4 regions of the Thioalkalivibrio sp. ALE28 genome follow, and region 4 is predicted to be linked to each of the others. Evidence: predicted binding sites of a transcription regulator. Region 4 holds the regulator's gene; each other region holds the start of a gene.

Region 1 (5,755 bases), on a different contig from region 4:
CCGGCGGGATGGCAATCGGCCCGCCATCCCCCAGGACCTGGTGGCCCTGCGCGGTGCGCAGCAGGCCGAAGGCATCCACATGCAGCGAACCGGCCCGGGTATAGCCCTCCTCCCCTTCCGGTCCCTGCACCGCGATGAACCCCTCGCCCTCGATGGCGATGTCCAGATCACGGCCGGTGCTCTGCATCTTGCCCTTGCTGAAATCCACCGCCTCGTTACCCACCTGGGTGTAGTCCCGCGAGGCATAGCCCGGGCCGCGTACCGGCACCGTATCCGCGGTGGCCAGGGCCTGGCGGAAGCCGTCGGTATTGGCGTTGGCGAGGTTGTGATTGTTGATGGCCTGTGCGTGCATCGTCTCCTTCGCACCGGACATCGCGATGTACAGAAATCGATCCATGCTCAAGCCCTCTTTACCAACTTATCCGATACTTAGCGGATATTGATGATCGTCTGGGTAACCTGGTCGGCCGTGGAGATCGTCTGCGCATTCGCCTGGAAGTTGCGCTGCGCGGTGATCAGGTTCACCAGCTCCTGGGCGATATCCACGTTCGAGGCCTCCAGCGCCCCAGCCTGCACCGACCCCAAGTTGCTGGATCCGGGCCGATCCAGGCGCACATCACCTGCTGCAAAGGTTTCGGCCCAGTTGTTGTCACCCAGCTGTTCCAGGCCCTGCGGATTGGGGAAATTCGCCAGCGCAAGCTGACCCAGCTCCGTCGACTGCCCATTGGTGAAACGAGCGAACACCACGCCGGTTTGATCGATGTCGATACCGGTGAGCTGTCCAGAGGCAAAACCGTCCTGGTTCAGGTCATTGACGGAAAAATCTCCGCCGAACTGGGTCGTACCGTCGAAGTCGATATCGAAGACCAAATCATCCGCCCCATCCAAGGTCGCTCCTGGAACGGTCAAACCATCGGGGTCCGGAACCACAGCGGCCAACGCGCCGTCCGATCCAAACTGCAAAGCCAGGGCGTCTACCCCGCCGGGATAATCGACCTCCTGCAGCGAACCGTCCTCCCTGCGTACCGCCACATGGGCATTCCACTCGTTCTGCCCCGTCTTGACGAAGTAGATGTTGGCGTCCCGCGCAATGCCCAGAGAGTCATACATCGTGAGCGAGGTCGAGAAGTTGTAGGTCTCCGGATCCTCGAGATCGAAATCCGCCGGATCGGCGCTCAAGGCCGGCGCATCCGAACGCAAATTGATCAGTGCCTCGAGATTCTCGGTGGCCTGGGGCGCGGCCGTATCGGTTTGCAGACGCAAGTCCCCGAGATTCGTACCACCCGCCTCGTCATAGCCCTGCAGGCGCAGGCCCTGGTTGTTCACCAGGTACCCGTCGCGGTCGACCTGGAAGGCCCCCGCCCGGCTGTACACCGTGCTGCCCTGGTCGTTCAGGACGAAGAAGCCCTCGCCGTTGATCGCCAGGTCCAGGCCGTTCTCGGTGAACTCGGTCCGTCCCTGCGAGAACTGCTGGGTGACCGCCTGCAGTCGTGTGCCGGAGCCGATGGCTGTCTGGCTGATCCCGCCGAAGCTCTGGGCGAACACATCGCCGAACTCGGCACGGGAACGTTTAAACCCCGTGGTCCCCGAGTTGGACACATTGTTACCGGTGGTCTGCAGATCGGCCTGGGCCGCGTTGAGTCCGCTCAATCCGATATTGAAGGGCATGGGGTGTTTCCTCCGTCAGGGTTCTTGTTGCGGGGCGTCAGCCGCCAATCCGCCGTACATCCGAAAAGCTGATCTCGCCCAGGCCCTGCACGGTCAGTGCCAGCCCGGAGTCACTGCCCACCGCGACGCTTTCCACGCGGGCATCCAGAAAGGTATCCACGGCCTCCGACTGGGTCCCGGAGCGGGCCGTGGCCTTGAATTCGTAGACGCCCGGTGGCGCGAAGGTGCCGTCGTCGCGCATGCCGTCCCAGGTGAACTCCTGCAGGCCGCTGCCGGCAGCGCCCATATTCATGCGGCGAATGCGCTCGCCATTCGGGCTGTACACGTCGATCTGCAGCTCTTCGGTGGCGCGCTCCAGATCGACCGCGCCGTTCACCCGCCCGTCGGGCCCCAGTTCGCCAAACTCGACGGGCACCAGTACATCCTTGCCAACCAGCGAAGCCGCCTGCAGCGTCTGGTTCTGCCCCAGGGACTGCGCCAGCTTCTCGAAGGACTTGGACAGCTGCTCGATGCCGGTCACGGTGGAGAACTGCGCCATCTGGCCGAGGAAATCACCGTTATCCATCGGCTCCATCGGGTCCTGGTTCTCCAGCTGGGTGGTCATCAGCTTGAGGAAGTCGGACTGCCCGAGGCGGTCCATCTCGCCTTCCGGCTTCTTCTCCGGGCGCGACAGGCCGAGGCGATCCAGCAATTCGGGGGAAATCTGTGTCATGGCGGGCTCCTCTAGCCTTGGCCGATCTGCAATGTGCGCTGGAGCAGCTGACGCGAGGTCTCCATCACCTCGACGTTCGCTTCGTAGTTGCGCGAGGCGGACATCATGTTGGCCATCTCCTCGACCACGCTGATCGCCGGGCGGAAGATGTAGCCCTCCTCGTTCGCCTGCGGATGGTGCGGCTCGTAGTGGGCCTGTGGCGGGGCCTGCGACTCGGTCACGCCGGCCACCCGCACGGACGTCGCCGCACCATTCGGGTTGGCCTGATCCATCACGCTCTGGAACAGCACCTGCTTGGCGCGATACGCTTCGTCCGGGTTGGTGGCGGCGGTGTTCGCGTTGGCCAGATTCGAGGCGACGGTATTCAGGCGCACCGACTGCGCCGACAGCGCCGAAGCCGAGGTATTGAACAGACTGAACATGTTGCTCACGACATCGATCTCCCGATCAGGCCCGCGTTAACGGTCGCCCCTCAGGGCTTCGCGGATGCCGGAGACCCGGCGATTAAGGAATTCCAGACTGCTCTGGTACTGGATCGCGTTCTCGGCAAAGGCGGCACGTTCCATCTGCGGATCCACCGTGTTGCCATCCAGGGACGCCTGCGACGGGACGCGATAAAGCGCCTCGGCCTGCCCGTTCATCGCCCCGGCATTGGGGTCGATATGCGCCGCCTGGCTACGCGCCATGGGCAAGTGATTGCCGCTCCCCGCCGCGGACTCGAGCACCGCGCGAAAGTCGATATCGCGCGCCTTGTAGTTCGGGGTGTCCGCATTGGCGATGTTGGAGGCCAGCAGCTCCATGCGCTGGGCGCGCACGTTGACCGCCTGCGGCAGGATGCCCATCGCCTTGTCGAGAGAGAGACTCATCGTTTCCGTCCTGTCCGCCCGTGGCGGACCCTCGCTACCAGAACCGGGACGCAGCCATTGCGGCCCTTTGCGAGGAGACCGATGCAATCGCTATGCCAGCGACGGGAATCCGTCTCGGCTGGGGACGCCCTTAGCGGGAAACGTGGGAAGGGGGCAATTCGAGTCGCGGCCGCATTGCGCGGGCGTTTCGGACCTGGCGGCCCTGCGACGGAGGGGCGTCAGGATTTGAGCCGGAGGACCGAGCCGTAGTCGGTGCGAACCGTCTCGAAGGCCTTGGTGTACGGGCCGGCCGTCTCCGAAGCGCCAAGAAACAGATAGCCGCCCGGATTCATCTGCCGGGCAATACCGTCAAGAACCTGTCGCTTGGTCTCGCCGGAGAAATAGATCAGCACGTTGCGGCAGAACACCAGGTCGAACTTGCCCAGTGCCGCGTAGCTGTCGATCAGGTTGAGCTTCTGAAAACGACAGCGCCGCTGCACCTCGGGAACGACCTTGTGGCCGTCCGTCACGGTCTCGAAGAAGCGCGCGCGGCGGCTCTCGCTCAACCCGCGCACAATACTCAGGCCGTCGTAGACCGCCCGCCGGGCGTCATCCAGGATCTTCTCCGACAGGTCCGTCCCCAGGATGGATACCGGCACCTTGCGCGGGGGGCGGGATTCCTCCCACTCGGAGACGACCATGGAGATGCTGTAGGCCTCCTGGCCACTGGAACAGCCGGAAGACCAGACCTTGATGCTGCTTCCCTTCGCAGCCAGCTCCGGCAACAACACATGCCGGAGGATCTCGAACGGAAAGCCATCGCGAAACCACGAGGTTTCGTTGGTCGTCATCGCGTCGATCACACGGGTGCGCAGCCGCGGATTCGGGGCTTGCCGCATCGCGTGCAGGAGCTCCGGCACGCTCTTGAAGTCGAACTCGTCGAGCAGCCGGGACAGTCGGCTCGACACCAGATACTGACGGCTGTCACCCAGCACCAGGCCGCAGCAGTCCTGCAGGAAGCGGGAAAACTCCTCGTAATCGCGGGAATCGATCACCGGTTCATCCCCGAGCACAGTCCATGGTGATTAGCATCCTGATGACGAGTCCTTGACAGCGGCGCCCGCGCCACGAAACGCAGGGGGAATCCCCGGTAGCGGGTTTCAGTATACGGTGTCGCAGGCGGGACACGACACTGGGCCCTTGTCGGCCATGTGACGCCGCCCCGGCCTTGCCGGGCGGCAACCCCGTTCCCCCCGGCGGTCATTCGACCTGTTGATCCTCGCGCCCGGTCTGGTCGAGCACCGCGTTGGCCAGTTCGTCGGGGTTGAATTTCGAGAGAAACGCATCGGCCCCGGCGCGCTTGACCATGTCGGTATTGAACTCGCCGCTCAACGAGGAATGCAGCAGCACCTTCAGATCTTTCAGGGCGGGATTGTCCCGGATCCGCGCCGTCAGCGTATAGCCGTCCATGCGTGGCATCTCGATGTCCGAGATCACCAGCTCGATCTGGTCGCGAACCGGGCCCTCCCCGGCCTTCTGCTCCAGGAAGTCGAGCGCCTCCTGACCATCCTTGAAAACCTCGTATTCGAACCCGAGACCGCGAATCGCCCCCTCGATCTGCTTGCGCGCCACGACCGAGTCGTCAACGATCACGACCTTGCTCCCCCCCGCTGGCGTGGCGTCCGCTCGGATGGACTCGGAGACCTCGGTCGGCAGAGGATTGACGATCGAAAGCACCCGTTCCACGTCGATGATCTCGACCAGCTTGTTGTCGATCTCGGTGACCGCGACCAGGAAGGACTCGCGCCCCGTACCACGCGGAGGGGACTTCACGTCCTGCCAGTTCACATTCACGATCCGGTCCACGGCCGACACCCAGAACCCCTGAACCGAACGGTTGAACTCGGTGACCACCACCTTCTGGTCGCCGCTGTCGCTGGCACCGGCCGCGCTGCGCAGGCCCATGGCGCGCGCCAGATCGATAATCGGCACCGTGCCGCCCCGCAGCGTAGCCACACCGCGCACCACACTCATCGACCCCGGGATCTGGCGCAGCGGCGGCGACGGGATCACCTCGCGCACCTTGAACACGTTGATTCCGAAGGTCTGTGATCCACCCAGTTGGAACAGCAGCAGTTCCATCCGGTTCTGACCCACCAGCTGCGTTCGCTGGTTCACATCGTCAATGAATTGACTCATGGTGCTGCTCTCCTTGTCCCGCGCCCATCTGCCGCGAGCCGCTCCCGGGAGCTCAGTGTGCACCGCGCACCCCCGGGCTGTCATTTGCAATCGCCTGTATGCGCCTTCTGGCGCCGCTTCCCAGGGATAACGGCATTGAACGCCGGGCCTTGAGTCGGGCACCGCCCGGACAACTGGCATCAAACCTGCATAGCTTCGGGTCCGCGAACGGACGCGGCAGACCCGGGGTATTCCCTCGGGCGGCGAGGACCGGCATATGCATCCACATACAACCTGTACATCACGCTGCATCCCCATGGGGCTCATGGCTCTCGTGGCGTGGTTCGCGCTC
Region 2 (5,755 bases), on a different contig from region 4:
CCTTCGGGGCTGCACGCGCGGCGCGCGCGCAGTGCTTCGCTACGCTTCGCCGAACCTTCCAGGTTCGAACCCTGGACTCGCTCAAATATCCATAGAAAAGGGCCCCGCGAAGGGGCTTCACCTGAAGGAGTGACCATTCTGAAGCAAATGACGGTGAGCCCCATCGAGGGGCACACCGCCATGGCTGGGGGACCAGGATGATTCGGCGGCTACGCCGCCTCACCCCTTCGGGGCTGCACGCGCGGCGCGCGTGCAGTGCTCCGCTGCGCTTCGCCGAACCTTCCAGGTTCGAACCCTGGGCTCGCTCATATATCCATAGAAAAAGGCCCCACGAGGGGGCCCTTTTCTATGGATGGCTGGGGGACCAGGATTCGAACCTGGGTTGACGGAGTCAGAGTCCGTAGTCCTACCGCTAGACGATCCCCCAGTAAACCGGATCGCGTGCGTCCCGCAGAAACTCGAGGCGAATTTTAACGCTTCGAGTACTGGGTTGCACGACGGGCCTTGCGCAGGCCGATCTTCTTCCGCTCCACCTCGCGGGCATCGCGGGTCAGATGACCACCACGACGCAGCGGCGAGCGCAGCTCTTCGTTGTACTGCACCAGGGCGCGGGCAATGCCCAAGCGGATCGCACCGGCCTGGCCGTTACCACCACCGCCCTCGACGGTTGCGATCACGTCGAAGTTTTCGGTGGACTCGGTCGCCTCCAGCGGCTGGCGCACGACCATGCGCGAGGTCTGGCGGCCGAAGAACTCGTCCAGCGGCTTCTGGTTAACCGTGATGTTGCCCGTACCCGGGCGCAGGAAGACGCGCGCAGCGGCGGTCTTGCGGCGGCCGGTGCCGTAATACTGATTGGTAGCCATTCGGATCGATTCCCTTGCTGATTCTGGCGGCTCAGACTTCGAGCGGCTGCGGCTGCTGGGCCGTATGCCGGTGTTCGGTGCCGGCGTAGACCTTGAGCTTCTTGAACATGGCCCGGCCAAGCGGGTTGCGCGGCAGCATGCCCTTCACGGCAAGCTCCAGCACCTTCTCCGGATGACGCTCGATCATCTGGGTGAAGTTGGCTTCCTTGATGCCACCCGGATAACCGGTGTGGTGGAAGTACTTCTTGTCCATGGCCTTGTTGCCGGAGACGCGAATCTTCTCCGCGTTGATCACGACGATGTAGTCGCCGGTATCGACATGCGGCGTGTACACGGGCTTGTGCTTCCCGCGCAGGCGGCGTGCGATCTCGGTGGCGAGTCGGCCGAGGGTCTTGCCGTCGGCGTCGACGAGAAACCAGTCGCGTTCGACTTCGGCCGGCTTGGCGCTGATGGTACTCATGATGTTCGATGCTCCGAGGTCGGGGCGATTCAGAAAGCGCGCAAGAATAACGCTTCCCTTCACCCGATTCAAGCAAAAGGGACAATTCGCGAGACGGGCCGTGCTCGACGTCCACCGGAGGCGACGTGGCGGGCCGGGGCCTGCGCGAACGCCCTCCGCACATAATAAAGGGGCCGCCCCGAAGGGCGGCCCCCCTTGCAGGCCCCGGGCGCAAGGCCCGGGGCGGCACACAACCCGTTTACAGCTGGGCTTCGGCGCGCTCCTGCACTTCCTGCATCAGCTCGGGGTCGTTCTGCAGGGCCATGGCGACTTCGTTGTATTCCTCGACGCTCATGCCCGCATCTTCCACGGCGCTGACCATTTCGTCCTGAGCTTCCTGCTGCATGGACTGCGCCTCGGTCTCGTCCTCGGCGTTCTGCAGGCGGTCGGCGAAGTCCTCGCGCACTTCCTGCACCGCGACAAAGGCGGTCACGAAGGTGTCGATGTCCCCTTCGCTCAGGTCCACCTCGGGGGCTTCCTGCATCGGGGCACCGCCCTGGGCCGCGCCACCCTGGGCGCCACCCTGCGGCGGCTGGCCGCCCTGGGCACCGCCACCGGCGCCGGCACCGCCTTCCTGGGCCGGGGGCTGGCCACCCTGGGCGCCGCCCATGTCGCCACCGCCGGCGCCGCCTTCGGCACCACCATACTGCGCGGAGGCCGCGCCACCCACGGCAAACAGGGAGGTCAGGGCCATTGCGAGGATCGTCTTGCGCATATTCATCATGTTGCTCCTTTTCCTTTGGTTCGATCGGATCTCGCGGCCGACCGGGACCCGCTCGAGGCGCCCCCGGTCCAGCCGCGCCGCAACCGTGTGAGGAGGAATGAGCCCGTGCGGGCTGCGCTTCTCCGATTGCTGCCCGAAGAGGAGCAGGCATCGTGCCAACAATGGCAACCGGGGAGACATTCTATAGTAATCAGATGGTTAGGACTGAATCAGCTGACATGGCGTCCGCCGACGGCGGGATTGTGAATGGGTCATAATGACACATGGGTCAGCTCGACCCGGGTCAGGATGTCACGACGGGTCGGATTCGCCGAGCTTGCGGTAGAGCGTCTTGCGTCCGATGCCGAGGATGCGCGCGGCCCGCTGCTTGTTGCCGTCCACGTGCTCCAGGACCCGCTGAATGTAGTCGCGCTCACGCTCTTCCAGCGTCGGCCATTGGGTGTCGTCGCCGACTCCCGCTACGGGTAACACCTCTGCGCCGGCACCACCGGCGGCCACACCCGCATCTTCGCCGCCGATCGCGAACACGCGTTCCGGCAGGTCCCGGGTCTCGATCACCTCGCCCGTGGCCAGGGTGGCGGCGCGCTCGATGAGGCTGGCCAGTTCGCGTACGTTCCCGGGGAAGGGGTAGCGCACCAGCGCGCGCAGGGCCTCCGGGCTGAGACGCCGCTCGGGCAGGCCTCGGGCCAGGGCTTGCTGGCGCAGGAACTGCAGGGCCAGGTACTCGATATCGTCACCGCGTTCTCGCAGCGGCGGGATCTCGATGCGGAAGGTCTCCAGGCGATAGTAGAGATCCTCGCGGAAACGGCCGTCGGCCATGTGCGCCTGCAGGTCCTGGTGGGTGGCCGCGACGATACGCACATCCGTCTCGATCTCCTCGTTGGCGCCCACCGGGCGCACCCGTCCGTCCTGCAGCAGGCGCAGCAGCTTGCTTTGCATCGCCACCGGCATCTCGGCGATCTCGTCCAGGAACAGGGTTCCCCCATGTGCCTCGGTGAACAATCCTCGACGGGCACCCTTGGCCCCACTGAAGGCACCCGCAACATGCCCCAGCAGCTCCGACTCCAGCAGGGCCTCGGGGATGCCGGCGCAGTTGAGCGCGACGAACGGCCCGTGCGCCCGGTCACTTTCCGCGTGCAGCGCCCGCGCCACGAGTTCCTTGCCGGTCCCGGACTCGCCGGTAATCAGGACGCTGCCGTCGGCGGCCGCGATCCGCCGGATCAGGTCGAACATCTGCAGCATGGCCGGACTGTGTCCCTGCATGCCATGAAACCCGTCGGCCCGGGCGAGCACCTCGCGATAGCGCCGCACCTCGTCCTTCAGGCGACGCGCCTCGGTTACCCGGTCCGCAGCCAGGCGCAGATGATCGAGGTCCACCGGCTTGGTCAGAAAGTCGTCCGCCCCCGCCTTCAGCGCGGCCACGGCCTGGTCGATGGTCCCGAAGCCCGTCAGCATGATGAAGCCCGGCGCCGGCACCCGGGCGCGCGCGTCCTCGAGCACCTGAAACCCGTCGGCGCCCGGCAGACGCAGGTCACTGACCACCAGACTGAAGGCCTGCTGTGCCAGTGCCCGCGCGGCGTCCTCGGCGCTGCCTACCGCGGTGACCGCGTAGCCGGCCTCGGCCAGCTCCTCGTGCAGCAATTCGCGATGTCCGCGGTCGTCTTCGACGACAAGGACCGATTCCGGGGGCGCGGCGGGTGTTTGTGGCGCGGCGCTCATAGGCGCGTCTCCTGCGGTTCGTCAGTGGCCAGCGGCAGATGCACGACAAAGCGGGTCTCCCCGGGCACGCTGCGATCCAGCGCGACCGTGCCGCGATGATCTTCCAGTGCCACCTGGACAACAGCCAGCCCCAGTCCGGTTCCCTCGCCCGTGGGTTTGGTGGTGAAGAAGGGCTCGAACAGGCGCGCCGCCTGTTCGTCGTCGATCCCGCGCCCGGCGGTCGGACCGTCATCGGCCACCACCAGGGTTACCCGGTCGGCCTCCGCCCGCCAGTGGACCCGCACCTCACCGGCGGCCGCCTGGGCCGCGTTCTCCAGCAGGTTCTCCAGCGCCTGTCCGAGGCGCAGACGATCGGCCGCGACGACCAGCGCCTCCCCGTCCACCTGGAACCGGATCGCGTCGGGCGCGTGCCGCGCGCGCACCCGCTCGACCAGGTCGCCGACCAGTTGCGCGAGGTCCAGGGGGCGTTCCTGCAGGGGATTGCGACGGGCAAAGTCCAGCAACTGCCGCACGATGGTCTCCACCCGCTCGAGTTCGGCCTGCAACGCCTCCATCTCCTTGCGCGCAGGATCCGGCTCCGGCAGGCGGCGAATGGCCCGCTGCACCCGCCCGGCAATAATCCCGAGCGGTGTCCCCAGCTCATGCGCCACACCGGCCGCGAGCTGGCCGATCGCCGCCAGCTTCTCCGAGTGCCGCAGCTTTTCCTCGAGCCGCACCTGCTCGTGGCGCTGCGCCTCCAGTTCCGCCTCCGAGGCCTCGCGGCGCTCCATCATGCGGTTCATCGAGACCGCCAGCCCGCGCAGTTCGGCCGGCCCGTCCTCCGGCGCCCGCAGGCCGCGCTGGCCATCGCCGATCGCGCGCATCGCGGCCATCAGGCGCGACACATGCCGGCCGACGGCGCGGTGGTAGCCGAACAGTACGACCAGCAGGAACAGCGCACTGACCGCCAGCATCAGCAACCCGCCCTGCCACTGCAGCTGCGTGACGAAGGCCCGGAACGGGGTCACATCGCGGGTCACCTGCAGCAGGCCCACGATCCGCCCGGCCGGATCGGACAACGGCAGGAAGAAGGAGAAGGTCTCGCGCCCCTGGTGCTCGCCGAAGGCCCCGAGACTGCCGGTCTCGCTGATGACCCGGGCCTCGCCGCGGCGTTGCAGGGTCGGGCTGGGCGGCCCACTGGCCGCGACCATGCGGCCCTCGGCGTCGTAGACGTAGACCCCGAACACCTCCTCGATCTGGAACAGCGAATCCAGCGATTGCTGCACCCCGGACACGTCGTCCTGCAGCATGGCGCTCGACACCGGGAGGCGGATCGAACGCGCCACCAGTTCGATATCCTCCTGCATGCGGTTTTCCATCTGGACCTGGAATTCGCGCAGGCCGAGCGCCACCACCGCGGCCATCATCAGCAGCAGCGGCAGCAGCACGAAGGACAACACCGCGGTGCGCAGGCTGTTCAGGCTTCGGATCATGGGCGTTGGGTCATCATCGACGGGCCATCCGCGGCACGGGCCGGACTCAATGGTAGACACGCCCGGCAACAGGAGGCGAATCACAGGCAAAAAAAAGGTTCATCGAGCATTACCGGGGAACGCGGCGCGGATTTTGAGGAAGAAGTATTCCTGGTCGCGGTAGCCGTAGGCGCGGCGCTTGATGACCTTGATGGTGTTGTTGATGCCTTCGACAACGCTGGTGTTCAGCCGATGCCGGCAGCGCGAGACGATGCCGGGGAGATAGGGCTCCAGCAACCGCGCGAAGCGCTGCAGAGCATGAATGCCACTCTCCTGTGCCTGCTGCACCCAGTGTCGCCAGGCCTGCCAGGTCTGTTCCGGACGGCGCTGGAACCAGAGCCGCTTGAGCTCGTCGCGTAATAGATAGACCGTCAGTAACGCCTGGTTGGCCTGCAACAGCTCGTCCAGGTGGACTGCCTGGCCGGCGTTCAGCGATGCC
Region 3 (5,755 bases), on a different contig from region 4:
ATCGAGCGCGACGGCGAGACCCGGCGCGAATACCGCATGGGTGGCGAGCTGGTGATGGTCGAGGTCACGCCCGCCGTGGGCCCGACCTACTACCTGATCGACACCACGGGCGACGGCACGCTGGACGGCCGTCGCAACGAGCTCGACCCCAACTTCGTACCCCCGTCCTGGGTGATTTTCCGATGGTAGAGAACGAATCTGAGACCCGGGCCTGCGCCGATGCGACCGGCCTGGCCCTGACCCATGGCCCGAGCGGCCTCGAACTGGATGGCCGGCCGGTGCAGTGTCTGCGCCTGGCATCCGCCGTGGCGCCGGCGCTCGAATCCGCGCTCGGCGAGGTACCTGGCGGCTGCGGTCGCGTGATCGGCCGGGGTGCGGATCCCGATCCTGGTGAGGTCCTGCTGGTGCTGGAGCGCGGTCAGGCGTTGCAGGGCGCGGTTGCGGCCGAGGGGCCCGGCAGTCTGGAGGCCCTGGGCGAGCGCGCCGCCGACTGGCAGGGGCGTCACACGGCCGGGGCCTTGCCCGTCGGCGAGGGCTACCGGCGCGGGGTGCTGCAGCAGCAGATGCGCGAGCGCGCCGATGCGATGGCGTCCACGCTGGATGCCGAGTCCCGGGCGATCCTGGACGCCGAGCTGCACCACCAGGGGCTCTACCGTTTCGAGGACCTGCCGCTGGCGGGAAGCTACTGGCAGTCCGTGCGCATCTACCCGGAAGGTGCCGGTCTTGCCGATCTGGTGATCCCGCCCGCGCCGGTACCGGCCTTCTGGCAGCTCGCGCGAATCGCCCTGGCGCTCGCCGTGGACGCCTCCGGGCAGCCGGATGCCGAGCGGTACCGGGCCGTGCTGGCCGGGTTCAATGCCCGGCGGCCACTGACTGCAATCGAACGCGGGGCGGCGCCCACGATGCTCCGCCTGGCTGCGCTGGATGACTGGCTGTCCGCGCTGGAGTCGGGAGCGGCCGCGGCGGCCGAGCGGGATCGCCTCGCGACCCTGCAGGCCGATGCGGCGCGGCTGCAGGGCGTCTGGGTTCGCGCGGCCGCCTGATCCCGGCTGGCCCGTGCCGGTGGCGCGGGAGCTTCCGGGCTTGTGGTGGTCCGAACGTACACGGGAGGCAGGGTGGTGGTGCCGCGCCATCCCGCCCAAGGAGGAAGACCCATGTTCCGAACCACGCTCTGGCTGGCCTTGTCGCTGGCTGTCCTTCTCGCCCCGGCGCTTGCGAGTGCCGACGTCTACCGCTGGACCGACGATCAGGGCAATGTCCATTTTGGCGACCGCCCGCCCGAGGGGCGCGCCAGCGAGCCCGTGGACGTGCGCGAGCCCATGCGCGCGGTCCCGCTGGAAGGTGCGCGGGAGATTCTCGAGCGGCCCGTGCGGCCCCGCGGTCAGCCGGAGGCGGAGGGTGCGTACACGCGGGTCGCAATTGCCCGTCCGGAGGATGGTTCGGGGGTGCGGGCGAACGACGGCAATGTGAGTGCCGAGCTGGATCTCGAGCCAGCGCTGGATGCCGACGCCGGCCATCGCGTGATCTGGGTGCTGAACGGCGAGGAGGCGGGCGAGGGCCAGTCGCCCACGGCGACCTTCGAGGGGCTGAACCGCGGCGAGCATACGCTGCAGGCCCGGATCGTGGACGCATCCGGCGAGGAGCTGGGGGCGAGCGCGACCATCGAGTTCAACGTGTTGCGGATGGCCATTCCGCGCGAGCAGCAACAGCAGCAGCGGCCGCAGCAATTCCCGCCCGGGGGTGCGCCGCAGGCGCCCAGGGCCCCGCAGGCACCCAGGGCGCCCTAGGGAGACGCTGATTGAATCGCACGTCCGCGTTGGTGCCCCCTGTTTTCCGAGACAAGGCGCGTCGTGCAGCGGGTAGTGGTTCTACCCGCAAGCGGCGCAACGCAGGATCGGGGAACAGGGGGCACCAACCCCGCAAGCTATTGAAAGAAGGGGCTCGGCCGCTTTTGCGGGGGAGCGGCGTTGCGGTTCCCTTGTGCAGAGTGACTGCACGGCAGTCACCGCGCCTTGTTCGCACGCAAAAGCGACTCGAGCGCGAACGCGCGATTCAATCAGCGTCTCCCTGGCCGGTGACGCCGGCTCCGAATTAACAACCTCGATCTCTGCACTTAAATAGCGCAAACAACGCCCCATGATGGTGCTATGATTGCACCATCATAGGGCGTTTTGGGTTCTGGGGGTTGGCGATTCGGCTGCGTTTTGTGACCGTGCCCCCGGCTTCGGCGCCCCGCCTGGCGATTCCTGCTTGGCGCGATTCCTGCTTGAGGCCTCTTGATGACCACGCCCGCTTCCAATTCCGGCCCGGCCACCCCGCCCTGGTGGGACGACCTCTCCACGGCCGTGCTGGTGACCGATGCCGAGCTTTGCCTGCTGAGCATGAACAGCGCCGCCGAGGTGCTGCTCGGTCTCAGTCGCGAACGCATCGTCGGGCATGGTCTGGGCCAGTGGCTCAAGCTGGACCGGAATCTGTCCAGCCGCCTGCGCTCGGCGCTGACGCTGGATCAGCCGATCACCCTGCGCGCGCGCCAGATGGAGCCGCTGCGGGCCGAAAGTTTCCTCGCCGACGTGGTCATCACCCCGCTCCGTGGCGAGGGCGACAAGCCGGGGCAGTTGCTGTTCGAGCTGAATGCGATCGATCGCCACGAGCGCATCAGCCGCGAGGAGCAGTTACAGAAGCAGCAGGCGATCACCCGCGCGGTGACCCGGGGGCTGGCCCACGAGATCAAGAACCCGCTGGGCGGACTGCGGGGGGCGGCGCAGTTGCTTGCCAGCGAACTGGACGACTCGGGCCTGAAGGAATACACCCAGATCATCATTCGCGAGGCCGACCGGCTGCGCAGCCTGGTCGATCGCATGCTGGGGCCGAACAACCTGCCGCGGCGCGAGCCCGTCAACCTGCACGAGGTGCTGGAGCACGTGCGGGGCCTGGTCAGTGTGCAGCTGCCGCTGGGGCTGAAGATCCGCGGCGACTATGACCCCAGCATCCCGGACGTGCAGGCCGATCGCGACATGCTGGTGCAGGCGATCCTGAATCTGGTGCAGAACGCGGTGCATGCGCTGGAGGACGGGGGCGAGATCACCCTGAGCTCGCGCATCCTGCGCCAGTACACCATCTCCGGCCATCGCCACCGCCTGGTCGCCAAGCTGAGCGTGCGCGACAACGGGCCCGGTATCCCGGAGGAGATCCGCGAACGCATCTTCTTCCCCATGGTGACCGGCCGCGCCGCCGGGACCGGGCTCGGGTTGCCCATTGCCCAGAGCCTGATCCAGCTGCACGACGGTCTGATCGAATGCCATTCGCGCCCGGGGGCGACCACGTTCGACATCCTGCTGCCCCTTGAACCCCCGAAGGCCCGGGAGGCCAGGAAGTGATGGAGCCCACTGTCTGGATCATTGACGACGACGACTCGATTCGCTGGGTGCTGGAGCGTGCCCTCCAGCGTCACGCGATCGCGGTGCGCGGCTTCGAGACCGCGGACGCCGCCTGGGCGGCGCTCGACCGGGACCCGGTGCCGGACACCATCGTCGCCGATATCCGCATGCCGGGCCTGAATGGCCTGGACTTCCTCGCGCGCATGCAGACGCGCCCCGATCCGCCGCCGGTGATCATCATGACGGCCTTCTCCGATCTGGAGAGCGCCGTGGGCGCCTACCAGACCGGGGCCTTCGAGTACCTGCCCAAGCCGTTCGATGTGGACGAGGCCGTGGCTCTGGTGCAGCGGGCACTGGAGGCGCGGCGCGCCGGGCAGGACAACGGCACCGCTGGCCCCGAGATCGAGGAAACCCCGATCATCGGCGAGGCCCCGGCGATGCAGGAGATGTTCCGCGCCATCGGCCGCCTGTCGCGCAGCAACATCACCGTGCTGATCAACGGGGAGTCGGGCACCGGCAAGGAACTGGTCGCCCGTGCCCTGCACCAGCACAGCCCGCGCGCCGATCAGCCGCTGATTGCCCTGAATACCGCGGCCATCCCCAAGGATCTGCTGGAGAGTGAACTCTTCGGCCACGAACGTGGTGCGTTTACTGGCGCCAACCAGAGCCGCAAGGGCCGTTTCGAACAGGCCGATGGTGGCACGTTGTTTCTCGACGAGATCGGCGACATGCCGTTCGACCTGCAGACCCGGCTGCTGCGCGTGCTGTCCGATGGCACCTTCTACCGCGTGGGTGGCCATACGCCGATCCGGGTGGACGTGCGCATCATCGCCGCGACCCACCAGGATCTGGAGGAACGCGTGCGCGCGGGGCTGTTCCGCGAGGATCTGTTCCACCGTCTGAACGTGATCCGGATCCATGTGCCGTCCCTGCGCGAGCGCCCGGAGGACATCCCGCTGCTGGTGCAGCATTTCATGGCCGAGGTGGCGCAGGAACTGGGGGTCGAAGCCAAGACCATGCGCCCCGAGGTGGTGGCGGAGCTGCAGCGCCTGCCCTGGCCGGGCAACGTGCGTCAGCTGGAGAACACCTGCCGCTGGCTGACCGTGATGGCGTCGGGCCGCGAGGTCCACCTGGACGACCTCCCGGCCGAGCTGCACCAGCCCGCCGAGACCCGGGCCGAGCCGGACGGTGGTCCGGCCGGCGTGGTCGCCGGCCCGCGGGACTGGACGGCCGAACTGGCCCAGGTGGCCCGCCAGCACTGGCAGCGTGGAGACCAGGACCTGCTGGGTTCGGTGCTGCCGCAACTGGAGCGCACGGTGATCCGCGAGGCCCTGAACGCCACCGGCGGCCACCGCCAGCAGGCGGCGGCCCTGCTCGGCTGGGGGCGCAACACCCTCACCCGCAAGATCCACGAACTCGGCCTCGACGACGACTAGGCTGATTTCACCACGAAGCCCACGAAGGCACGAAGAACGGCCAGGTCAAAAGCGGTTCACAGGAAGAAGGGAAGATGGGAAGGGTTTTTGGGTAAAGGCCGCTGGCCCGTGTCCTGGGGCCTGCCCGGCGGGTTGATCAGTCCCGGGGCACCATTCCCGCATTCTTCCGTCCTTCCCATCTTCCTGTTAATGCTCTATCGCTTTTGACCTGGCCGTTCTTCGTGCCTTCGTGTGCTTCGTGGTGAAACAGGCCTTCAGGTGGTGGGGTCCTGCGGGGCGGGCGGGGCGCAGGCGGAGACGGCGCCGTTGAGTTGCAGGGTGCCGGTCAGGTCGCGTACGTGGGTGTAGCCGTGGCGGTCCATGTAGTCGCTGATGCCGTGGAGGATCCTGGGCAGGCACAGCGGGTCGTAGAACAGCCCGGTGCCCACGCCGACGGTGCTGGCCCCGGCGATCAGGAATTCCAGCGCGTCGGTGGCGTTCATCACGCCGCCCTGTCCGATGATCGGCACGTTGTGGGGCGCGGCCACCTGATAGACCTGCTGGACCTTCAGCAGCGCGATCGGCTTGATCGCGGGCCCCGAGAGTCCGCCCTGGTTGTTGCCAATCACTGCGCGCCGGTTCTCGACGTCCACCGCCATGCCCATCAGCGTGTTGATCACCGCAAAAGCATCGGTGCCGGCCTCGATGCAGCGGCGGGCGTTTTCGGCGATGTCGGTCTGGTTGGGCGAAAGCTTGGTGATCAGCGGCTTGGAGGTGACCTTGCGGCAGGCCTCGACCACGCGCGCGGACATGTCCGGGTCGTTGCCGAAGGCGACGCCGCCTTCCTTTACATTGGGGCAGGAGATGTTGATCTCGATGGCGTCGATGGGCGAGTCGTCGAAGCGGCGGGTGACCTCGATGTACTCCTCGATGGTGGAGCCGGAGACATTGGCAAAGAAGCGG
Region 4 (5,755 bases):
GTACCCCGGCGCCGCTGTCCAGGGTCGTCAGGCGCTCGCGGGCGCGGGCCAGGACCTCGTCGGGGTCGTCGTTCTGGGACATCGCCATGGACTCGCAGTCATCGGGCAGGCCGCCAAGCATGCTTTGCGCGGTCTGCAAGAGGGTGTCGCCCAGGTTTTGATGCGTGATCAGAATGAGACCAACGCCCATGGATCTGCTCCAATTGCGGGTTCCGTAGGGGCCTGCCCCCGCGCTTCGTGATTACTGCTTGCCCAGCTCGCGGTGACGGGTGCTAACAGTAACATGTTCCCGGTCCCGCCACGCCCCCGCAAGGCGTTCGACCAGGTATACCGAGCGGTGTCGGCCGCCGGTGCAGCCGATCGAGACCGTCACGTAACTGCGGTGGTCCTCCAGCAGGCGCGGGAGCCACTGCGAGAGAAAGCCCTGGATGCTGTCGAACATGGCCGCGACCTCCCCGTGCCCCTCAAGGAACTCGCATACGGCCGGGTCGCGGCCGGTCAGGCCGGCCAGCTCGCGTTCGTAGTAGGGGTTGGGCAGGCAGCGCACGTCGAACACGAAGTCCGAGTCCATCGGCGCGCCGTGCTTGAAACCGAAGGACTGGAACAGCAGGGACAGCTCGTGCTCTCCGCGCTCACCCATACGGTCGCGCAGCGTACGGGCCAGGTCGTGCATTGACAGCCGCGAGGTGTCCACCGTCAGGTCGGCCTCCGCCGCGACGTGGCCCAGCCACTCGCGTTCGCGGTCGATGGCCTCCACCAGGGGTACGCCATCGCGCGCCAGTGGGTGACGCCGCCGGGTCAGGTGGTAGCGCCGCAGCAGCACGTCGCTGGAGGCCTGCAGGAACAGGACCTCCACCTGCAGGCCCTCCGCCCGTAGCCCGGCCAGCAGGCTGGAAAACCCTTTCAGGGCCTCCAGCCCGCTGCGCACGTCGACGCCCACCGCCAGATGGCGATCGCCCTCGGTGTCGTAGTGGCCCTGGCGCACCTGGCGGATCAGATCCGGCAGCAGCGGCAGCGGGAGGTTGTCCACACAGAAATAGCCCGCGTCCTCCAGGGTGTGCAGGGCGACGGTCTTGCCGGATCCGGACAGACCGCTGACGATCAGCAGGCGCATGACGGCCTCAGCCCTCCGGGTCCGGGTTAGGGACGGTCGTGGCGGGCACGGCCCGGTGGTAGGGCGGCTCCTCGGCCTCGCCGCTCATCTGCCGCCGCTGGCGGGCGCGCAGGTCATCCCCGGCGATGTAGCCCTGCATGTGCAGCATGTGGTTGCGCACGGCGGCCTCGATCATCACCGCGATGTTGCGACCCGGCGCCACCGGGAGGCTGATCAGCGGGATCCGCAGGCCAAGGATGTCGATCTCGCCGCGGCGCCCGTTCAGCCGGTCGTCGGGCACCGGCGAGGGTTCACCGTGATCGCGCAGGTCGATAATCAGTCGCAGGTACTTGCCGCCCTTGATTGCGGAGTCGCCGTACATCGCGCGGATGTTCAGCACCCCCAGGCCGCGCACCTCGAGCAGGTCCTGGAGCAGGGCCGGGCAGTGACCGCGCACGATGTCGGGGGCAATGCGCGCGAACTCGGGGGCATCGTCGGCGATCAGGCGGTGCCCGCGCGAGATCAGCTCCAGCGCCACCTCGCTCTTGCCGACGCTGGAGGCCCCGCTGATCAGGACGCCGATGCCGAGGATCTCCATGAACACGCCATGGCGCACTTCGAAGTGCGCCAGACGCTGCTGCAGGAAGTAGCGCAGCAGCGCGATGATCTCGTGGCTGCTGGTGCTGGAGCACAGGATCAGCGGCAGCGCCTCCTGCGGGGCATGGGGCATCTCCGAGAACGGGCAGGTGTCCTCGGCGAAGATCACCGCGGTGGTGCCGGTGCGGGCCATCTCCAGGATCAGGTCGTTGCGCTGGTCGTCGCTGAGGCCGGCGATGTAGCGGGCCTCGAAGTCCCCGATGACTTGGATGCGGTTGGGTCGGATCAGGTTGAGGTGGCCGGCCAGAGGCAGGTCATCCCCGTCCTCGCCGACCAGCTTGCGGTCGGGGGCGGCGTGCTCGCCATGCACGAAGCGCAGATCCAGGCGGTTGCCCATAGCCTGGATCAGGCTCTCCACGTTGATGTCGCGGGCAATCCCGCCTTCGCCCAGTGCCTCGTTCATGAGCAGGGCCGGCGGGGATCGGTGGCGTGGCAGGGTGCGGGGCGCACGGGATCAGCCCTCGCGGAAGCGGCGGACGAGTTCCTGTTCCAGGCTGGCGGCATCGCCGGCCCGGCGCAGGGCGGCAATGGTGTCCGGTTGCGAAAGCCCGCGCGCCAGCTGGGCCAGCAGGTCGAGGTGATCGCTGGTGGCGGCCTCCGGGACCAGCAGGGCGATCAGGATGTCGACCGGCTCGTGGTCCATGGCGTCAAAGTCGACGCCGCTCTCCAGGCGCAGGACGGCCACGCGCGGAGCCTCGAGATCGGCCAGGCGGCCATGGGGGATCGCAACCCCATGGCCCAGGCCGGTGGAGCCCAGCTTTTCGCGCGCGGACAGGGCCTCGAAGATCGCGGTGCTGCCCGGTCCGCCGGCATCACCGCCGCCGGCGAGGAGTTCCGACAGGGCCTCCAGGGCCCGCTTCTGACTGGAGCATTCCGGCTCCAGGCGGATGCGCTCGGCGGTGATCAGCTCGGCAATGGACATGGGTCAGGAGGCCTGCTCGCGGTTGCGCTGGGCGCCCTCGGCCCGGTGATGATCCTTGACCTTTTCCTTGTGCTTGATCAGCTGGCGGTCGACCTTGTCGATCAGCGCGTCGATGGCGGCGTACATGTCCTCGTGGGAGGCCTCGGCGTGGATGTGATTGCCGCTGACCTGGAGATTCGCCTCGGCCTTGTTGAACTGGTTCTGGGTCTTCTCGTGGGTCAGCACGACGTGCACGTCGATGACCTTGTCGAAGTGGCGCTCCAGCTTCGCGAACTTCTCGTTGACGTAGTCGCGCAGGGCGTCGGTGAGGTCCACATGGTGGCCGGTCAGGTTGATCTGCATGGTCGGGACTCCTTGGTTACTTGTGGCCGGTGGGCATGGAGGCCATCTGCCGGCGTTCGCTGGATGAAGGGATCTGCATCGCCTCGCGGTACTTGGCTACGGTGCGACGCGCCACATTGATGCCCCGGTCCGCCAGGATCTGGGCGAGCCGGGCATCGCTGAGCGGCTTGTTCGCGGGTTCGTCGTCGATCAATTCGCGAATCATGGCACGGATGGCGGTGGCGGAACACTCGCCACCGTCGTTGGTGCCGACGTGGCTGGAAAAGAAATACTTGAACTCGAAGACCCCGCGCGGGGTGTGCATGTATTTCTGGGTTGTGACCCGGGAGATGGTCGATTCGTGCATCTCCAGGATCTCGGCGATATCGCGCAGGATCAATGGCTGCATCGCGACCTCGCCGTGTTCCAGGAAGCCCTGCTGGCGATGGACGATCGCCTCAGCGACGCGCAGCAGGGTGTCGTTGCGGCTGTGCAGGCTCTTCAGGAACCAGCGCGCCTCCTGCAGCTGGTCGCGCATGAAGGCGCTGTCGCGGGCATCCGATACCTGGCGCACCATGCCGGCGTAGAGGTCGTTGATACGGATGCGTGGCGCGATCTCCGGGTTCAGCTCCACGCGCCAGCCCTCCGGGGTGTGGCGCACGTAGACATCGGGCACCACGTATTCGGAGGTGGCGGCACTGATCTGCGCGCCCGGCCGCGGGTTCAGGGTGCGGATCAGGTCCAGGGCGCGCGCCAGTTCGTCCGGGTCGCGCACACCCGACTGGCGTTGCAGGGCTTTGTAATCCCGCTTGCCCAGGCTGTCCATGCCGTGTTCCAGGATCGCCCGGGCGGCCTCGCGGGCGGGGGCGTCCGGGGCCAGTTCGCGCAGCTGGATCTCCAGGCATTCGCGCAGGTCGCGCGCGCCCACGCCCAGCGGGTCGCATTGCTGGATCCAGTGCAGGACCGCCTCGACCTCGTCCACGCCGACGGGTTCGTCCTCGCCGCGGCTGATGGTCTCGGCCAGGGTCTCGAGGTCGCCTTCGAGATAGCCATCGGGGCTGATCGCGTCGATCAGGGCCGCGCCGATGCGCTGGTCGCGCGGGGTCAGGTGGCTCAGGTGCAGCTGCCACAGCAGGTGGTCCTGCAGGCCCTCGCCGTCATCGTCACTGGTGTTCTCCAGTGGGTCGCGGTCATCCACGCCCTTGGGGGCGGGCGGCGGTTCGTAGATGTCGTCCCAGCGGCTGTCGGTGGTGAGCTCCTCGGGAATCACGTCATCGCTGGTGGTAGTGGCCTCCATGCGGTCGCCTTCCACCACCTCGCCCTCCGCGTCCAGGCGCTCGGCCCCGCCCATGTCGTCCTCGTCTTCCACCTGTTCCAGCATGGGGTTGCTCTCCAGCGCCTGCTGGATCTCCACCTGCAGCTCGAGCGTGGACAACTGCAACAGGCGGATCGCCTGCTGCAGTTGCGGGGTCATGGTGAGCGTTTGACCCAGCTGAAGATTCAGGCCGGGTTTCAGCATTGGCTGTGCGGGTCGCGGGTGACCATAAGAGCGATCTTAAATGCTGCCTCGTGGTTTGTGCACCGGCGCGGGTTGTGCGCGTGCCGGAATCACAGGCGGAAATTCTCGCCGAGATAGACCCGGCGCACCTGGGGATCGGCCAGTAGCTCGTCGGGTGTCCCGGCGGCCAGCAGGCGCCCCTCGCTCAGAATATAGGCCCTGTGGCAGATCCCGAGGGTTTCGCGCACGTTGTGATCGGAGATCAGAACCCCGATGCCGCGCGCTGCAAGGTGGCGAATTACATCCTGGATATCGCCCACCGAGATCGGGTCCACCCCGGCAAAGGGCTCGTCCAGGCAGATGAATTGCGGGTCACCGGCCAGGGCCCGCGCAATCTCGGCGCGCCGACGTTCGCCGCCGGACAGCGCGATCCCGGGGCTGTGGCGCACGGTCTCGAGCTGAAACTCCTCGATCAGGGCGTCGCCGATACGCCGGCGTTCGTGGCGGTCCAGGCCGGGGCGCAGTTCCAGCACGGCCTGCAGGTTGTCCCACACGCTCAGGCGGCGAAAGATCGAGGCCTCCTGGGGCAGGTAGCCGAGACCGGCGCGGGCGCGCACGTGGATGGGCGCGCGGGTGATGTCGTGCCCGCCCAGGGTGATGCGCCCGGCGTTAGGGCGGATCAGCCCGACCAGGCTGTAGAAGCAGGTGGTCTTGCCGGCGCCGTTGGGACCCAGCAGGCCGACCACTTCACCGGGTGCGAGGTCGACATCCATCTGGTCGAGCACGGTGCGCTGGCCGTAGCGCTTGGTCAGTTCGCGCCCGATCAGGCGATCACGGGCCTCGGCGGGTGCCGGCGCCGGGCTGGTGGCGGGTGCGTTCATTCGTCGTCGCGTGGCTGGATGGTGATGCGTACGCGTTCGCTGTCGTCCTCGCCGCGTTCGGCCTCGATCACGTCGGTGGTCAGGTCGTAGGTGATGCGCTTGCCGCGCGCCTCTTCGCTGGCGGTGATCACATGGGCCTGGTCGGTGAGGATCATGCGGTCATCGTTCAGCAGGTAGTCGATGCGCAGCGCGGTGGCGATGCGCATCTCGCCGGTCTCGGGGTCGGGGGATTCCAGGCGGGCCGGCTCGCCGTGGGCCTCCATCTCGTAGGGGCGACGATCCCGGGTGCGCACGTAGACCGTGTCGGCCTCCAGCGTCATGTCGCCGCGGATCACGATCACGTCCCCGGTGTAGGTGCCCAGGCCCTGGCGTTCGTCCATCTC

What was found. Region 4 encodes sigma-54, which starts transcription at its own class of promoters, with help from an activator protein. Its sites were predicted from a motif close to TGGCANGNTNCNTGCTT; they were not measured.
Region 1: flgB (flagellar basal body rod protein FlgB) is a predicted target of sigma-54. The motif match lies at 3,328-3,344, and genes of this name have one in related genera.
Region 2: D105_RS0109845 (DUF4168 domain-containing protein) is a predicted target of sigma-54. The motif match lies at 2,228-2,244, and genes of this name have one in related genera.
Region 3: glnL (nitrogen regulation protein NR(II)) is a predicted target of sigma-54. The motif match lies at 2,252-2,268, and genes of this name have one in related genera.

The regions. Positions count from the first base shown of each region.
Region 1 is NZ_KB898096.1:165,278-171,032, forward strand. Features, by position in the region: gene flgF (flagellar basal-body rod protein FlgF) at 1-397, opposite strand, end outside; gene flgE (flagellar hook protein FlgE) at 430-1,668, opposite strand; gene D105_RS0105855 (flagellar hook assembly protein FlgD) at 1,706-2,380, opposite strand; gene flgC (flagellar basal body rod protein FlgC) at 2,392-2,811, opposite strand; gene flgB (flagellar basal body rod protein FlgB) at 2,839-3,246, opposite strand; gene D105_RS0105870 (protein-glutamate O-methyltransferase CheR) at 3,465-4,280, opposite strand; gene D105_RS0105875 (chemotaxis protein CheV) at 4,486-5,424, opposite strand; gene flgA (flagellar basal body P-ring formation chaperone FlgA) at 5,720-5,755, shown strand, end outside.
Region 2 is NZ_KB898101.1:45,580-51,334, reverse strand. Features, by position in the region: tRNA gene D105_RS0109860 (tRNA-Gln) at 354-427, opposite strand; gene rpsI (30S ribosomal protein S9) at 471-863, opposite strand; gene rplM (50S ribosomal protein L13) at 895-1,323, opposite strand; gene D105_RS0109845 (DUF4168 domain-containing protein) at 1,562-2,083, opposite strand; gene D105_RS0109840 (sigma-54 dependent transcriptional regulator) at 2,378-3,805, opposite strand; gene D105_RS0109835 (ATP-binding protein) at 3,802-5,277, opposite strand; gene D105_RS0109830 (ISL3 family transposase) at 5,377-5,755, opposite strand, start outside.
Region 3 is NZ_KB898093.1:122,972-128,726, forward strand. Features, by position in the region: gene D105_RS0100585 (DUF2782 domain-containing protein) at 1-189, shown strand, start outside; gene D105_RS0100590 (hypothetical protein) at 183-1,043, shown strand; gene D105_RS0100595 (DUF4124 domain-containing protein) at 1,155-1,787, shown strand; gene glnL (nitrogen regulation protein NR(II)) at 2,280-3,377, shown strand; gene ntrC (nitrogen regulation protein NR(I)) at 3,377-4,813, shown strand; gene D105_RS0100610 (dihydroorotate dehydrogenase) at 5,068-5,755, opposite strand, start outside.
Region 4 is NZ_KB898099.1:78,419-84,173, forward strand. Features, by position in the region: gene D105_RS0108405 (PTS sugar transporter subunit IIA) at 1-190, opposite strand, end outside; gene rapZ (RNase adapter RapZ) at 242-1,114, opposite strand; gene hprK (HPr(Ser) kinase/phosphatase) at 1,122-2,153, opposite strand; gene D105_RS0108420 (PTS sugar transporter subunit IIA) at 2,205-2,672, opposite strand; gene hpf (ribosome hibernation-promoting factor, HPF/YfiA family) at 2,676-3,014, opposite strand; gene D105_RS0108430 (RNA polymerase factor sigma-54) at 3,031-4,512, opposite strand; gene lptB (LPS export ABC transporter ATP-binding protein) at 4,602-5,372, opposite strand; gene lptA (lipopolysaccharide transport periplasmic protein LptA) at 5,369-5,755, opposite strand, start outside.